One region of the Halomonas sp. TA22 genome, then DNA from elsewhere that is predicted to be linked to it. Evidence: predicted binding sites of a transcription regulator. Region 1 holds the regulator's gene; the other holds the start of a gene.

What was found. The regulator PhoB, encoded in region 1, activates phosphate uptake and scavenging genes when phosphate is short. The targets are predictions, from matches to a motif close to TGTCATANNNNTGTCANA.
Region 2: a site for PhoB is predicted at 2,452-2,469, ahead of HJD22_RS00625 (CYTH domain-containing protein). Genes of this name have one in related genera too.

Annotation. Positions count from the first base shown of each region.
Region 1 is NZ_CP053108.1:2,156,223-2,164,226, reverse strand. It holds gene HJD22_RS10095 (ABC transporter substrate-binding protein) at 1-145, shown strand, start outside; gene HJD22_RS10090 (ABC transporter ATP-binding protein) at 142-990, shown strand; gene HJD22_RS10085 (ABC transporter permease) at 1,002-1,790, shown strand; gene HJD22_RS10080 (isopenicillin N synthase family oxygenase) at 1,895-2,914, shown strand; gene phoR (phosphate regulon sensor histidine kinase PhoR) at 2,956-4,272, opposite strand; gene phoB (phosphate regulon transcriptional regulator PhoB) at 4,274-4,963, opposite strand; gene ubiA (4-hydroxybenzoate octaprenyltransferase) at 5,063-5,962, opposite strand; gene HJD22_RS10060 (FAD-dependent oxidoreductase) at 6,353-7,525, shown strand; gene HJD22_RS10055 (HU family DNA-binding protein) at 7,622-7,918, shown strand.
Region 2 is NZ_CP053108.1:126,370-134,373, reverse strand. It holds gene argA (amino-acid N-acetyltransferase) at 1-266, opposite strand, end outside; gene HJD22_RS00635 (inorganic phosphate transporter) at 387-1,652, opposite strand; gene HJD22_RS00630 (TIGR00153 family protein) at 1,717-2,397, opposite strand; gene HJD22_RS00625 (CYTH domain-containing protein) at 2,514-3,380, shown strand; gene HJD22_RS00620 (ion transporter) at 3,399-4,277, shown strand; gene HJD22_RS00615 (monovalent cation:proton antiporter family protein) at 4,428-6,413, shown strand; gene HJD22_RS00610 (L-threonylcarbamoyladenylate synthase) at 6,548-7,168, opposite strand; gene HJD22_RS00605 (PHP domain-containing protein) at 7,223-8,004, opposite strand, start outside.

The sequences.
Region 1 (8,004 bases):
CGATGCGCATGGCCTGGGAGCCTTCGATGCCGAGCGCTTGGCGACCACTTGGGAGTGGACCGCCCGAGCCCAGGAGGCAGATATGGACATGCTAGACCCTGAAGCGATCGTCGATCGTTCCTTCATGCCGGGAGCCACACAATGAAACCGCATGTCGCTTTCGATCGGGTCGGCCACTGCTATAGAGGCAGGCGCAAGGCAGAGGTGCAGGCATTGACGAACGTTAATTTCGAAATCGCCCGCCATCAGTTTGTGGCCGTCGTGGGTCCCTCCGGCTGTGGCAAGTCAACCTTGCTGCGCTTGCTGTCCGGGTTGATGCAGCCGACCCAGGGTGAGGTGCGTATCTTCGGGCGGCCGGTTAGCGAACCCGGTGACGATGTGGGTATCGTGTTTCAGAAGCCCACCTTGCTGCCCTGGCTGAATGTCATTAATAACGTGCTTTTTCCCCTTCGTCACAAGGGGCGCATAGTGGGGCGCCAGGATCATGTTCGGGCTCGAGAGTTACTGAATATGGTCGGGCTGGACGAATTCGTCGATAAGCGCCCGGATGAGCTCTCCGGTGGCATGCAGCAACGCGTGGGTATTGCCCGAGCACTGTTGCTCGATCCGGACATTTTGATCATGGACGAGCCGTTCTCGGCACTCGATGCCCTGAGCCGAGAACAGATGGGCTTCGAACTGCTGCGTATCTGGGGAGAGCGCCCCAAGACAGTGCTGTTCATCACACACTCGATTGCCGAGGCGGTGCTGCTCGCCGACAAGGTGCTGGTGATGAGTCCGCGGCCGGCCACTGTCGCCGATAGCATCGACATCGATCTCCCACGTCCACGCAGCGCGGCGACCATCGAACTGACCGCATTCACCGCCTACACCCAGCGCATCCGTCGACATATCTTCGGCCCTCAACCAAATGAGGCGCCAGCGCCCCACTTGGCCTGCGAACAGGGCAAGCGTGATGCTGCATCTTTTGCCATCCGTCGCGTGTCGTAAAGGAGAGCAAGATGAGCAATCTTAAAGTGTTATTCTCGGATATAGGCCACAGAATATTGCCCGCGTTTGCGCTGCTGGCCCTGTTGCCGTTGTGGGAGCTGCTATGCCGACTGTTCGACGTGCCCAGCTTCATCTTGCCCGCTCCTAGCGTCATTGCCGAAGCCTTCATGTCGGTCGACATGAGCCGCTGGATGGTGCACCTGTGGGCCACGCTACGTGTAGCACTACTGGGCTTTGGATTGTCGATCCTGATTAGTCTGCCGCTGGCGGTCCTCATGGTGCGATCAGAATTTCTCACCCGGACGCTGTTTCCCTGTCTGGTGGTCATCCAGTCGACCCCCATCGTGGCCGTGGCGCCGCTACTGATTGTGATTTTAGGTGCGGGTGAGGCGCCGCGCCTGGTCATTGCTTGCCTGATCTCGTTTTTCCCAATCGTGGTCGCTACCACTACCGGTATGCTGGCAACGCCGAAAGAGATGCTTGAGCTGTCTCGTTCGCTTCGTGCCTCGCCTGTCAGGGAAGTGTGGCAAGTGCGTCTGCCCTACGCGGTGCCACATATCTTCAGCGGCCTCAAAGTGGCAATCACGCTGGCCATCATCGGCGCAGTGATCGCCGAATTCGTGGCGGCCGAACAGGGGCTGGGCTATTTCGTCCAGTTCTCGACCTCCTATTTCAGGATTCCCCAGGCCTTTGCCGCGCTGTTCTTCCTGTCTGCGGTCAGCCTGGTGCTGTTCAAGTCAGTACAGCTGGCACAACGGCTGTTTTTCGGCTGGAGCCTGCCCTCCGACGACGAGCGCTAGGCTAAAGCCACCACCGGAGTAGAAGCGGCAGGCAGTCAGATTGGCTGCCCGGCATTGCTCCAATGCACGGCGGATCACCCCGCCCCTGAATTGGAGAATTTTCAATGAGTGACACTACACAATACGGCCTTCAGGAGTTGCAGCTGGAAAGCACTCTGGGCGGCATCGGGCGTGAAACCGAACGCGAGATCCCGATAATCGATCTCAGCGATTTCGATGCCCGCCGTGAGGCGATCATCGAACAGCTGTGGCGGGCCGCTACCGAAGTGGGCTTCTTTCAGCTGGTCAACCATGGCATTGCCACCGAGGATATTCGCCAGGCTTTTAGAATTTCAGAACACTTCTTCGATTTGCCCGAAGCGGCCAAGGCGAAGTTTCCGCTGAAGGAGGGGCTGAATGCGGGCTGGGAATTCAAGTCACAGGTCAGACCCTCGACGCGTACTGCCGATCAGAAGGAGTCTTTTCAGGTGACGCTACCGCACATGCAGGGGTTATGGCCGGACCAAGTGACCCTGGCGGAGTTTCAGCGCCTGGTGCTCGACTTCGAGTATCAGGCCTGGTGGCTCGGCATGCGAGTGCTCTCCTGTTTTGCCGAGCGGCTGGGGTTCGACCGCGACTTCTTCACCCGCGCTCACGACCGTAGCTCGCCCGAATACCAGAGCACCTTGCGTCTGCTTCACTACCTGCCGATGATGGCAGATGCTGGCCGCGACCCTTCGCTATGGCGTGCCGGCGCCCACACCGATTTCGATTGCCTGACCATGGTCTTCCAGCAAGAGGGGCAGGGTGGGCTGCAGGTATGTCCCGGCCGTGACGCCAAGGGCGATGCCGATGGGCAGGCGTGGTCCACCGTGATTCCGCGGGGTGACGTCATTACTTGCAACATCGGCGACATGCTGATGCGCTGGAGCGACGACCGACTGAAATCGACCCTGCACCGTGTCCGCATGCCCAAGCCTGACGAGTCCCAAGGGTCGCGCTACAGCATGGCGTTCTTCTGCCAGGCTAACAAGGATGTGATGATCCAGGGGCAGGAAGGAAAGTATCCGCCGATTTCCGCCAAGGACTATCTGCGCCAACGAATCGACGCCAACTTCGCTGCTAGCCGGACGGGCAAGAAGTAAAGCCGTCGTACGCCATAGCCAGCATTCGCCAGCGATGGCGTTCAGAGCCTCTGGGCCTGCCTATCATCGTTCGCCACGCTCAGCCGCGAGAGGGGAAAGACACACCGAAACAGCGCGCCTTGGCTGGGGTGGGACTCGATCACCAGGCGTGCCTCGTGGCGCAACAGGACGTGCTTGACGATGGCAAGTCCCAGGCCGGTGCCGCCGGTGGCGGTGCTGCGCCCCTTGTCGATACGGTAGAAGCGTTCGGTCAGGCGCGGAATGTGTACCGGGTCGATGCCTTCGCCGTCATCCTGCACTTCCATGCACCCCCCCGCGTCGCACTCTCGCCAGCGCAGGGTGATATGGCTGCCGTGCGGGGTGTAGCGCACGGCGTTGAAGAGCAAATTGGAGATCGCGCTGCGCAGCTCCTGTTCGCTGCCCAGCAGCTGGAAGTCCGAGCTGATCTCGACGCCGATCTGGTGATGGCCGCCGGAGAGCGACTCACCATCACGACGGATTGCGTCGAGCAGCGAAGCGACATCCACCGGTGCACTGTCGGCGGTGCGCTGTTCGTTCTCCAGGCGCGACAGCAGCAGCAGGTCGTTGACCAGGTTCTGCATGCGCCCGGTTTGCTCCTGCATCTGGTCGAGACCGCGTGCGAAGCGCGGCGGCAGCTGGTCGCGATAGTCGCTGTAGGTTTCCAGGTAGCCGGCCAGCACCGTCAGCGGGGTGCGCAACTCATGGGAGACGTTGGCGACGAAGTCGCGGCGCATCTGCTCCAGGCGGTGCAGGCGGGTGATGTCGCGGGCCATCAACAGGCGCTCGTCGTCGCCGTAGAGCGTGATCTGGAACTGCAGGACGAGACGATCGGAGAGCGGCGAGGGGAGCGTCAGCGGCTCGCGATAGTCGCGGGCGTCGAAGTACTCGATGAAGCGCGGATCGCGCAGCAGGTTGGTGATGTGCTGGCCGCGGTCCTGGGTCGCCTTGAGTCCCAGCATGCGGCTGGCAGCGCTGTTCCACCACTCCAGATCGCCGCGCCGGTCGAGCATCACCACGCTGTCGCTCATCGCCTCCGAGGAGTCCTGAATGCGATGCAGGGTCTCGCGCAGCCGGTTCTGGGTGAGGCGTTGGGCCTTCTGGTACTTGTAGAGCCGGTCGAACAGCTCGCCCCACAGGCCGCGGGCGGCCGGAGGCTCCTCATGGGGGTGGCGGGTCAGCCAGCGGTAGAGCGCGCGCAGTTTGGCCAGATGATAGCCAAGGCCGGCGGCCAGCCCCGCGGCCAGCCCAAGTCCTGGCCTCGAGAGCAGCGCACCCACGAGTGTGAAGCCTGCCGCGAGCAGCGCCAGTCGCCAGATTTCGCGGCTCCAGAGTCGCACGTCACACCTTGGCGGAGAAGCGATAACCGGTGCCGCGGACGGTCTGGATCAAGTGCTGGTGCGTCTCGCCCAGCGCCTTGCGCAGCCGGCGGATATGCACATCCACGGTGCGCTCCTCGACATAGACGTTGCCGCCCCATACCTGATCGAGGAGCTGGCTGCGCGTATAGGCGCGCTCCTGATGGGTCATGAAGAACTGCAGCAGGCGATATTCGGTGGGGCCGACATCCACGGCGCTGCCGTGGGAACTGACCCGATGGCTGGCAGGGTCGAGCAGCAGCCCCTCGACCTCGACGGGATCCTCCACCCCCTTCGGCGTGGTGCGACGCAACACGGCCTTGAGCCGGGCCACCAGTTCGCGGGGCGAGAAAGGCTTGGTGATGTAGTCGTCGGCACCCGCCTCGAGACCCTGGATCTTGTTGTCCTCCTCGCTCTTGGCGGTGAGCAGGATGATCGGGATCTCGGCGGTGGTCTCGTCGCGTTTCAGGCGCCGGGCAAGCTCGATGCCGCTGGTGCCTGGCATCATCCAGTCGAGCAGCAGCAGGTCGGGCTTGCGGTCCACCACGATGGCATGAGCGCTCTGGGCATTGTCGGCCTCGAGTACCTGGTAGTCGGCCATCTCCAGGGCGACGGCGATCATCTCGCGGATGGAGGCTTCATCATCGACGATCAGCACGGTCTTGGCGGTCATCCGGCGGGTCTCATCTGGCAGTGACAGAATGATGAGGATTACACCGCCTCAATATGACAGTCGCGTGACAACATTGCCATCTTGTGCGCGAAGCGAACCTCAGACGACAGGCCACAGGCTCAGTGCCAGGCCGGCGAACAGCACAAGCCCCGCCCAGTGATTGTTGAGGAAGGCCTGGAAACAGCGCTCTCGGTCGCGATGGCGAATCAACCATTGCTGATAGACGAAGATCGCCGCCATGGCTGCAAGGCCCACCCAGAAGAAGCCCCCCGCGGCGACATCGGCATAGCCCAGGCGCACACCGACCCAGGCCAGCAGGCCAAGCGTGATGAGCTGGAGCAGGCCGATCACCAGCTTGTCGGCGCGCCCGAACAGCACTGCAGTGGACTTGATGCCGATCTTCAGGTCGTCGTCGCGGTCGACCATGGCGTACTGGGTGTCGTAGGCCACCGTCCAGGCGATGTTGGCGAAAAACAGCAGCCACGCCTCCGGCGGCACGCTCTGCTGCACGGCGCCGAAGGCCATGGGGATCGCCCAGGAAAAGGCGGCACCCAGAAACACCTGGGGGAAATGAGTGTAGCGCTTCATGAAGGGGTAGATGAAGGCCAGGATGATCCCGCCGATCGAGAGCAGGATGGTGAAGAGGTTGGTGAACAGCACCAGCACGAAGGCGATTGCCACCAGCGTGCAGAACAGTACCTTGGCCTCCTGCTCGCTGATGCGCCCGGTGGCCAGAGGTCGGTTGCGGGTGCGCTTGACGTGACCGTCGAAGTGGCGATCGGCATAGTCGTTGATCACGCAGCCGGCGGCGCGCATGGCATAGACGCCGGCGACGAAGATCAGCAGAAGATTGCGCTCCGGGATGCCGTTGGAGGCGATCCACAGCGCCCATAGGGTCGGCCACATCAACAGCCAGGTGCCGATCGGCCGATCGAGTCGCATCAGATGCAGGAAGTCGGACAGACGTCCGATGCCGCGTGGATTCACACCTTGACCCATCGAATTCTCCGCAGTGGCTAGTGATGTGGCGCTAGTGCCGTGGCGCCGTTGATGAACGCCCACCCCTGCCGGCTGGCAAGCTCTAGCCAGACGGAAGTTCCAGCGCCTGCGCCATGGTAACCAGAAAATACTCCTGTACCAGCACTTGGAAATGCCCGAAACAGCCAACTGCCGAGCGAGCTCTCGCAAGGCGATGCAGGCGCTGGCCGCGCAGCTGGGTCAAGGGGACGACCGAGCGACCGCGACAGGCTGCCAGTGCAAAATCGCAGCAAGGGCAGCAGAATCAGGAAGACCAGGGGCGATCTGTCACGCAACGCGTCCAGGACAAAAAAGGCGCTTAGTGTAACATGACCGCTCCTCTTCAAGCCGTCACCCTTGGCCAGGAGCCCCATGAGCGCACCCTTGACCATTCTCGGCACCGGCATGGCCGGCCTTGGCCTGGCCCGCCAGGTGCGGGCCCGCGAGCCCGAGCGTGCCATTACTCTGATCACCGCCGACAGTGGCGACGACTACGCCAAGCCGCTGCTCTCTACCGGATTTGCCAAGCACATATCGCCTGCGCGTCTGGTGCAGCGCTCAGCGCTGGAGATCGCCGCTCAACTGAGCGTGGTGGTGCGCACCCATACCCGCGTCACCGCCATCGATTCCGACCGCCGCTGCCTCGAGATCGGCCGCGAATGGCTGCGCTATGGCGAGCTGGTGATCGCCACCGGGGCCGAGCCCAGGCTGCCCTTCGTCATTGCGCCCGAGCTTGGCGAGCGCGTCTTCACAATCAACGATCTCGATGACTATCGACGCTTTCATGCCGCCTTGATGGCGCTGGGGCGGCCGGCCCGGGTGGCGATCATGGGAGCCGGGCTGGTGGGCTGTGAGTTCGCCAACGATCTTCACGGCGGCGGGCATCAGGTCACGCTGATCGCACCGGAAACCACGCCGCTGCCGCGACTGCTGCCCGAGCCGCTGGGCCGGGCCATGGGGGAGGCCTTCGCCGAGGCGGGCATCATGCTCGAGCTGGGGCGAGGCGTGGAAGCGCTCGCCCCCGCCGGGGCTGGACTCGGATCAGGGCTTGCCGTGGCGCTCGACGACGGTCGGACACTCAAGGCCGATCTGGTGCTGATGGCCACCGGGCTTGCGCCACGCAGCGAACTGGCGGCCCGGGCGGGACTCGAGGTGAGCGCGGCGGGCATCCACACCGACCGGCGGTTACGCACTTCGGAGCCAGGCATCCATGCGCTCGGCGATGTCGCCTGCGTTGCCGGTATCAACGCCATGTACGTTCAGCCGCTGCAGAGCGCCGCCAAGGCCCTGGCGGCGACGCTTGGCGGCGAGCCCTGCGAGGTGAGGTATGGCGCCTGGCCGATTGTGGTCAAGACGCCGCTGCTGCCGAGCGTCGCCCTGCCGCCCACGCAGGAGGCATTTCGCTGGCGAATCGAGGGCGAGGGGCATGACCTGTCAGCCCTGGCCGAGGATGAAAATGGCCGTCTGGTGGGATTCGCGTTGACAGGAAATTGCGTGAGGCGGAAAGTCGAGCTGGCGCGGGCGGCGCCTGCGTTGCTAGTCTAGTGAGCGGCTTCGTGGGCCTTGGTGCCCGCTGCCGCTCTCGCCACAAGCGATCAACCCTCAATCGAAAACAACAACGGCGGTATTTACCGCCTTGCCATGCCAAAACCAGGAGGCTGTATGCGCAAGCCAGAACTCGCCTCGGCTATTGCCGAGCGTGCCGATCTCTCCAAGGACAAGGCCAGCCAGGTACTCAACGTCATCCTCGACGAGATTACCGGTAGTGTCGCCAAGGGCCAGGACGTTTCCCTGATCGGTTTCGGCTCCTTTACCGTGCGCGAGCGAGCCGCTCGTACCGGCAAGAACCCCCAGACCGGTCAGCCGCTCAAGATCCCGGCCAGCAAGACCGTGGCGTTCAAGCCGGGCAAGGCACTCAAGGACGCTGTCGACAAGTAACGCGTCGTGTGCCGGGGCTGGAGTGCCCCGGCAGCCTGCTTCGCTTGATCTGCAGGGCCGGGCCGGACTCTGGCCAGCTCATCTTT
Region 2 (8,004 bases), 1.7 Mb from region 1:
TCGGTGGCGACCCAATGCCCAGCGTACCGACGGGGCTCGATCCCCGCCGCCTCCAGGGCCGCCGTCACCTGGGGGCGAATGCCGAAGGCCACCACCAGGCGCACACCCAGCGTGTGCAGCAGCGCCAGATCCTGAATCAACTGCTCGCCGCGGCCATCCTCCATGGCCTCGCCCTCGATCAGGATCACGAAGGTGCGGCCGCGATGCGCATTGATATAGGGCGATGAGTTACGGAACGAGTCGACGAAGGGAAAACGAGTGTTCAAGAGCCGCGCTCCGGCGCAGGGTGAATGAGCGTTACTGCCAAAGACTATAACAGAGGCCAAAAAAAGGCGGCACCACTCTCGTGGCGCCCGCCTTCCACTCACTGCCTTCAGGCTTGCCGCTTAGCCGAAGATGCCCTTGAACATGAAGAAGAACATGATCGCCAGTCCCGCACCGGCAGGCAGCGTGATCAACCAGGACATGACGATGGTGACGATCACACGCAGATTGAGGGCCGCCATGCCGCGCGCAAGCCCCACCCCCAACACGGCCCCGACCAAGGTGTGGGTAGTAGAGATGGGCAGCCCAGTGCCCGATGCCAGTACCACGGTGGTGGCAGCGGCAAGCGTCGCGGCGAAGCCGCGGCTGGGGGTCAGTTCGGTGATGCCGGTGCCCACGGTGGCGATCACCTTGTGTCCGTAGGTGACCAGGCCGAAGACGATACCGCCGCCGCCCAACACCAGCACCCACCAAGGCACCAACGCTGCCGCGTCGATCGCGCCATCGCTCTGTACCACGCTGATCACTGCGGCCAGCGGCCCCACTGCGTTGGCCACGTCGTTGGAGCCATGGGCGAAGGCCATGGCACAGGCGGTGAACAGCATCAGCACGCCGAACACCCGCTCCACCCCACCGAAGCCGAATTGATCCTCGGAGGGCTTGCCCGGGTTGATGCGGTTCTCGAGCACGATGCCAAGCCCCGTGATCGCCAGGCCAATCACCACCGAGATGATGAAACTCTGGCCGAAGGTGAAGTCCAGCCCGACATGGGTGAGCCCCTTGGTCAGGGTCACCATGGCGACGATGAAGCCGACCAGGAAGATATAACCCGGCACGTAGCGCTTCGCCGCGGCGAAGGGGTCGCGATTCTCGAAGATCAGGTGCTGCACCGACTTGAACAGCATGAAGGCGATGGAGCCGGCCAGCAGCGGCGAGATCAGCCAGCTCGAGGCGATCGTTCCCACCCGCCCCCAGGCCACCGCCTCCATGCCCAGGCCCACCGCACCGAAGCCGACGATGGCGCCGACGATGGAGTGGGTGGTGGAGACCGGCCAGCCCTTGCTCGAGGCGACCAGCAGCCAGATCGCCGCGGCCAGCAGCGCCGAAAGCATGCCATACACCAGCAGTTCAGGATTTTGCGCCAGCAGCGCGGGGTCGACGATACCGCCGCGAATGGTGGCGGTGACCTCTCCTCCCGCCAGCCAGGCCCCCAGGAATTCGAAGATCACGGCGATGACGATCGCCTGCTTGATGGTGATCGCCTTGGAACCCACCGAGGTGCCCATGGCGTTGGCGACATCGTTGGCCCCCACCCCCCAGGCCATGAAGAAACCGAAGGCACAGGCCAGGATGATGAAGATTTCACCGTGTTGCGCAATGATCGACATAGGTTTTCGATCCTATGTAGGTGTCGAGGACAAAGGAGATCGGGACGTGCGGGAAGACGACGTGTCAGCGAGCCGTCAATATCTGCAGTCGGCTACCCACGCGCTCGGCGCGGTCGGAGAGTTCGCCGATCCAGTCGATGATCTTGTAGAGAAAGATCACGTCCACGGGGGGCAGCTGGCTCTCCAGCGCAAACAGCTGGCGGCGGATCTCGACCTGCTGGTTGTCGGTCTGGTGCTCCAGCTCGTGCAGGTCGCGGATCAGATTCTGCATGACGTCGGAGACATTGCGGCCGAAGCCTGACTCGAGCAGCTCCTTGAGCTCACCTAGCGCCTTGCGCGCCTGGGCGACGGAGGCGACGGAGGTCACGAGGTACTCGCGCATCGGCTGGGCAAGCTCGCTTGGCATCTGCATGCGGCGACCCAGCATGATGCCGGTGATGTCACGCGCCTTGTTGGCGATCTTGTCCTGCACGCTGATCAGGTCGAGCAGATCGGAGCGCGACACCGGCAGGAACAAGGTATTGGGGAGGTTGAGACGCAGCTCGGTCTTGAGCTCATCGGCGTCGTGCTCGAGCTGGGTGATGGCTTCACGGTGACGGGAGGCAGCCTCCCAATCGCCGTCGAGCGCGGCATCGAAGAATGGCAACAGCTCATCGGCACACTCATTGACCTTGACGATATGCGCAAGCAAGGGCTGGAATGGCGAGCGGCCAAACATCGCGGAGAACGGATTAGGTGTAACCATGGAAACGATGCGCTTTGGAAATGGCGGCGTCAGTATAGTGACTGCAGCTCCCAGCGTCATGAAAATTTAACACTCTCTCATTCAAGGGCGCATGGATCATGTCGCAGGAAATCGAATTGAAACTGGCACTTGGCGCCGTGGACTCCGAGCGTCTCGGCCGCCACCCCCGGCTTGCCACCCTCGTGCCGCAGGCAATCGAGTTGCGCAACACCTACTTCGATACCCCCCAGGGCGACCTGGAGCGCGCCCGCGTGGCCCTGCGCATTCGCGAGAAACGCAGGCAGGGTGCAACGGACCTGCAGCGACTCCAGACCTTGAAGACCAGCGGGCGGGGCAGCGGTGGCCTGTCGATTCGCGGCGAGTGGGAGTGGCCCATTGCGGGGGCGGAACTCGACCTGGTCGGCCTTGCCGCACTGCCGCCGATGCAAGATGTCGATGCATCCCTCCTCGACGCCCTCACCCCGCGCTTTCGTACCGATTTTCGCCGCCTGGCCTGGCAGCTGGAGATGCACGGCAGCCGCATCGAGCTGGCGCTCGATATCGGCGAGATCATCGCCGGTGAGCGCCGCGCGCAGATCCGCGAGCTGGAACTCGAGCTGCAGGAGGGAGAGGTCGCTCATCTGTGGCAGCTGGCACTGGAGCTTGCCGAGTGGCTTCCCCTGCGCCCGGCCAGCGCCAGCAAGGCCGCCCGCGGCACGGCACTGGTCGACTGCCGCTGGACGCTGCCCGAGGCGTGCGTGTCGCGTGCCGACTGCCTCGAACGGGCCACCTCCGCACTCGATGCCTTCTATGACAGTGGCGCTGCCCACTTCGCGGCGGTGGCGCACGAAGCGCTGGCACGCCTGGCAGCGCTGGGCGATGATCGGCTGAGCACGCAGCTGCATACGTTTCTCGCCGCCCCAGGTGACGGCGACAGGCTCACCACCGAGCTCGGCCAGACCCTGGTCGCGCTTGCCCGTGACCTTCATGCCGCCCAAGCTTGACCGCCCAGGAGACTGCCTGTGTCACTACTGAAGCCCGGCGGAGAGGGCCTGCGCACGCGCCTTTTCCAGATCATCTTCGAGTCGGACACGCCGCTGGCCAAGAGTTTCGATATCGCCCTGATCGTGGTGATCCTGGCCAGCGTGGCGGTGGTGATGCTCGAGAGCGTGCCGGCCTGGCAGCGCGAGTATGGGGAGCTGTTGACGATTCTCGAGTGGACATTCACGCTGCTCTTCACTCTCGAGATCGCCGTACGCCTCTACTGCCTCGAGCGCCCCTGGCTCTACCTCAAGAGTTTCTACGGCATCATCGACCTGCTGGCGATCCTGCCGACCTGGCTGGTGCTGCTGGTTCCCGGCGCCCAGACGCTGCTGGTGGTGCGCATCCTGCGGGTATTGCGCATCTTCCGCATTCTGCGCCTGATGCAGTTCGTGGGAGAGGGCCGGCTGCTAGTGGAAGCGCTGAAGAACAGTACCGACCAGATCCTGCTGTTCCTGTTCACCGTGTTCATTCTGGTGACGATATTCGGCTCGGTGGTCTACATGATCGAGCCCATGGAAGCCGGCTTCACCAGCATCCCTAAGGCGATCTACTGGGGCATCGTGACCCTGACCACGGTCGGCTACGGCGATATCGTGCCGACCACGGCACTGGGCCAGGCGATTTCGATGATAGTCATGCTGCTCGGCTACTCGATCATTGCCGTGCCCACCGGGGTCTTCTCCGCCGAGGTGATCCGCTCGATTCGCGCCGATCGCTACTCCGACGAAGCCTGCCCGGGCTGCGGTCACGACCGCCACGAGAAGCGCGCCCGATACTGCCTGCGCTGCGGCACCTGGCTCGACGAGACTACAGACGATCCTGCGGAGCATTCACACGCTAGCGGTCATGAGCACTAACTGGCGTTTCTTCTTCCACGAGATACTGTTATCGACGATTTATCACTCTCTCCCATAAGCACGCATTGGAATAAGGCTTTTTGTTAGGATGACCACAACCTCATTTTTTGGCGTGGCCTCGTAGCGTGCTCTTGGAGATATGACAATACGATGCTCGAACAAACCTTGATACAGATGTTGCTACTGCTGGGCGCAACCGTTTTTATCGTACTGATCTTTCAGCGATTGCGTATTCCCCCGAGCCTTGGCTATCTGCTGGTAGGCGTCATCCTTGGCTCGCATACTGCCGGACCCGTGCTACCTGACGAAAATATTCGTGTCATCGCTGAATTCGGCATCGTTTTTCTGCTGTTTACCATTGGCCTGAGTTTCTCGATAAAGCAGATATACGCGCTTCGTCATACGATTCTGGGACTAGGGTCAGCTCAGGTCGCTCTCACTACCGCCGTCATCGCCCTGCTTGCCTGGAGATTAGGAACGCCGGCAGCGGCAGCATTCGTGATAGGCGCCGTATTCGCACAGTCTTCAACCACGATCATCACCAAGCAACTGATGGAGCAAGGGGAGAGCCAGACTCGCCATGGGCGGCTCGGCACCACAGTTTCGGTATTTCAAGACATAACGGCCGTTCCCTTCGTTGTCGTCATTCCTGTCTTGGGTGTGGCGGCAGCCAATGAAGTCGCCAGCGCCTTGGGGTTTGCGCTATTCAAGGCTGCTTTGGCCTTTGCCGTCGTTATGGTGTCGGGTCGCTACTTGCTAAAACCTCTGTTTCACCTGGTTGCGGAAAGGCGCTCAGCGGAGCTTTTCACCCTGACGGTACTTTTCGTTTCCTTGGTAGCAGCCTGGACTACCAATACATTGGGGCTGTCCATGGCATTCGGTGCGTTTCTTGCCGGAATGGTTCTGGGAGAAACCGAGTTCCGTCATCAGGTAGAATCGACCATTCGACCTTTCCGCGATGTACTGCTCGGCCTGTTCTTCGTCAGCATCGGCATGCTGGTGGACCCGATGCTGATTCCCGACATCTGGCTGGAAGCATTGTTGGGTGCTCTCGCCCTGCTGGGCATCAAGCTCCTGCTGGTGACAGTGATCGTCAAGTATTCCGGCATAGATCTCTATACAGCCTTTCGCACGGGCATGTTGCTTGCTGTTGGAGGGGAGTTCGGTTTCGCCCTGCTCGCCATTGGCCTAGAGGCAGCGGTCATTACCCCCTACCCTGCCCAAATCGTTCTGACTGCAGTGCTCTTCTCCATGATCCTGGCTCCCTTCCTGATTCGCTACAATCAACCGATAGCAGCCAAGCTGTTCAGTACGATACCCAACCGCCCCTCCAATGAGGCGAACTCTCAACGTCTTACTGAACAGCAGGACCTTAAACGACATGTCGTGATATGTGGTTATGGTCGTACCGGCCAAGTCGTCAGTCGCTTCCTCGAAAGCGAGAATATCGATTTCGTGGCGCTGGACATGGATCCGGCAATCGTCAAGGAGGCGCGCCTGGCTGGCCAACCTGTCTATTATGGCGACTCATCAGATCCGACCATTCTCGAGACAGCAGGTGTCGAACGTGCAGCGCTCTTGATCGTCAGCCATGACGATCGACCTGCCGCGCTAAAGTCCCTGCATCATGCCCGCTTGCTGAATCCCGCACTATCCATCGTGGTCCGCACTCGGGATGAGAGTAGCGTGGACGAATTACGCAAGGCCGGGGCCACGGAAGTCATCCCCGAAACATTGGAAACGGGCATGATCATCGTCTCCCATTCGCTGCTCGCGTTGAGCGTGCCGCAATACAAGATCACTCAATATCTCCAGGAGCAGCGAACCAGCCGTTACCCGATGTTGAAGGAGCTGTTCCGAGGGGATCACGACGCCCTCAACACGGAAGATGAAAAGGCCGAACGCCTTCACTCCATTGTCATGCACGAAGGCAGCCCCGTGTTGGAAGAAGAGTTGGGCGCCCTTGACCTGGAAGATGATCAAGTGATGGTAACGGCGCTCGTAAGAAATGACAGGCGCCAACGCTACCCAGACAAGCGTACCCGGATTATGGCGGGGGACGTGCTGGTGATGCTGGGCGCACCGGAGGATCTGAAGAGAGTGGAACGACGGCTGACGGGCAGTGAGCCGGCTTAACGACCTGCTTTGGACTTCTCCAGTGCCCTGATATGTTCGCTCAAGCCCATGGCATTGATAGCATCCCACTCAAGCGCGACACCGGCCATTGCCGGTTGATACGCATCAAGCAATCCGCTGCAGGCCCCATACAATCAGCGGAACGGCGTCAGGTCGCCACGTCCTTCACGCACAATCACCGGCGGCAGTTCGCGCAGGTCGATGACGCTGGTGGGTTCGAGGTGGCAGGCGCCGCCGTCGATGATCAGGTCCAGGTGCGCATCGTAGCGCTCGCGAATCTCCTCGGGGTCGGTCAGTGGCAGCTCCTCGCCCACCGGAATCAGCGTCACGCTCATCAGCGGCTCACCCAGGGCATCGAGCAGGGCACGGGTGATCGGGTGGTCGGGCACACGCACACCGATCGAGCGCCGCTTGGGATGCAGCAGCAGGCGCGGCACCTCGGTGGTGGCGACCAGGATGAAGGTGTAGGGGCCTGGCGTATGTGCCTTGAGCAGCCGGAAGACGATATTGTCGACCTTGGCGTAAGTGCCGATCTCGGAGAGATCCGAGCACATCAGCGTGAAGTTGTGCTTGTCGTCCAGCGAGCGCAGCCACTTGATCTTCTCGATCGCCTTCTTGTCGCCCAGGTGGCAGCCGAGGGCGTAGCCGGAGTCGGTGGGGTAGGCGATCACGCCGCCCTGGCGGATGATCTTCACCGCCTGGTCGATCAGACGCTTCTGCGGGTTGTCGGGATGCAGCTGTAAGAACAGGGTCATGGCGAATCCTTGCGGTAATGGTTCCTCGGTTCAGCTTAACCAGCGAACCCCTGCTTAGCCATCCAACGCGGCATCGCCGGCAAAGGCGGCGAGATGGGGGTGCTGCCATACCGGCTTGACTGCGGCACGCGGTACCGGACTAAGGCTGCCGGGCGCCAGCGGCCCGCCGGGGAAATGGAAGTCGCTGCCGAGTGAGGCATAGAGACTGCGCTCGGCGAGCTGGCGGGCCAGGTCGCGGGTCACATCCTGGTTCTGGAAGCCGCTCACCAGTTCTGCCGCCTCGCCCCCCGCCGCCTGAAAATCGTCGAGTAGCAGGCCGCGCTTGCGCCGCGTCATGCCGTAACGCAGCGGATGTGCCAGCACGGCCACGCCGCCGGCATCGCGAATCCACTCCACAGCCGTGGACAGGAACGGCCAGTGGGCCTTGATGTCGCCAAGCTTGCCGCTGCCCAGATACTTCTTGAACGCCTCGGCCATGTCCTTGACGATGCCCGCCTCGACCAGCGCCCGGGCGAAATCGGGTCGGCCAAGCGGCCGGTCGCTGCCGGCCTGGGCCCGCGCATGCGCCAGCGCATCGTCGAGCCCTACCGTTTCCAGGCGACGGGCGATCTCCTCGCCGCGCTCGATACGCGCCAGGGCCTGCGCCTCGAGCCCGGTCACCAGCAAACCCCGGGCGCCTTGGGGCAACAGCCCCACCACATGGATATTGACGCCTCGCCACTGTGTCGAGAGTTCGGTTCCCGCAATGAAGCGGATACCCAATGGCGCCGCGGCGGCTTGCGCCTCGGCGACCCCGGCCACGGTGTCGTGGTCGGTGAGCGACATGTGGGTCAGGC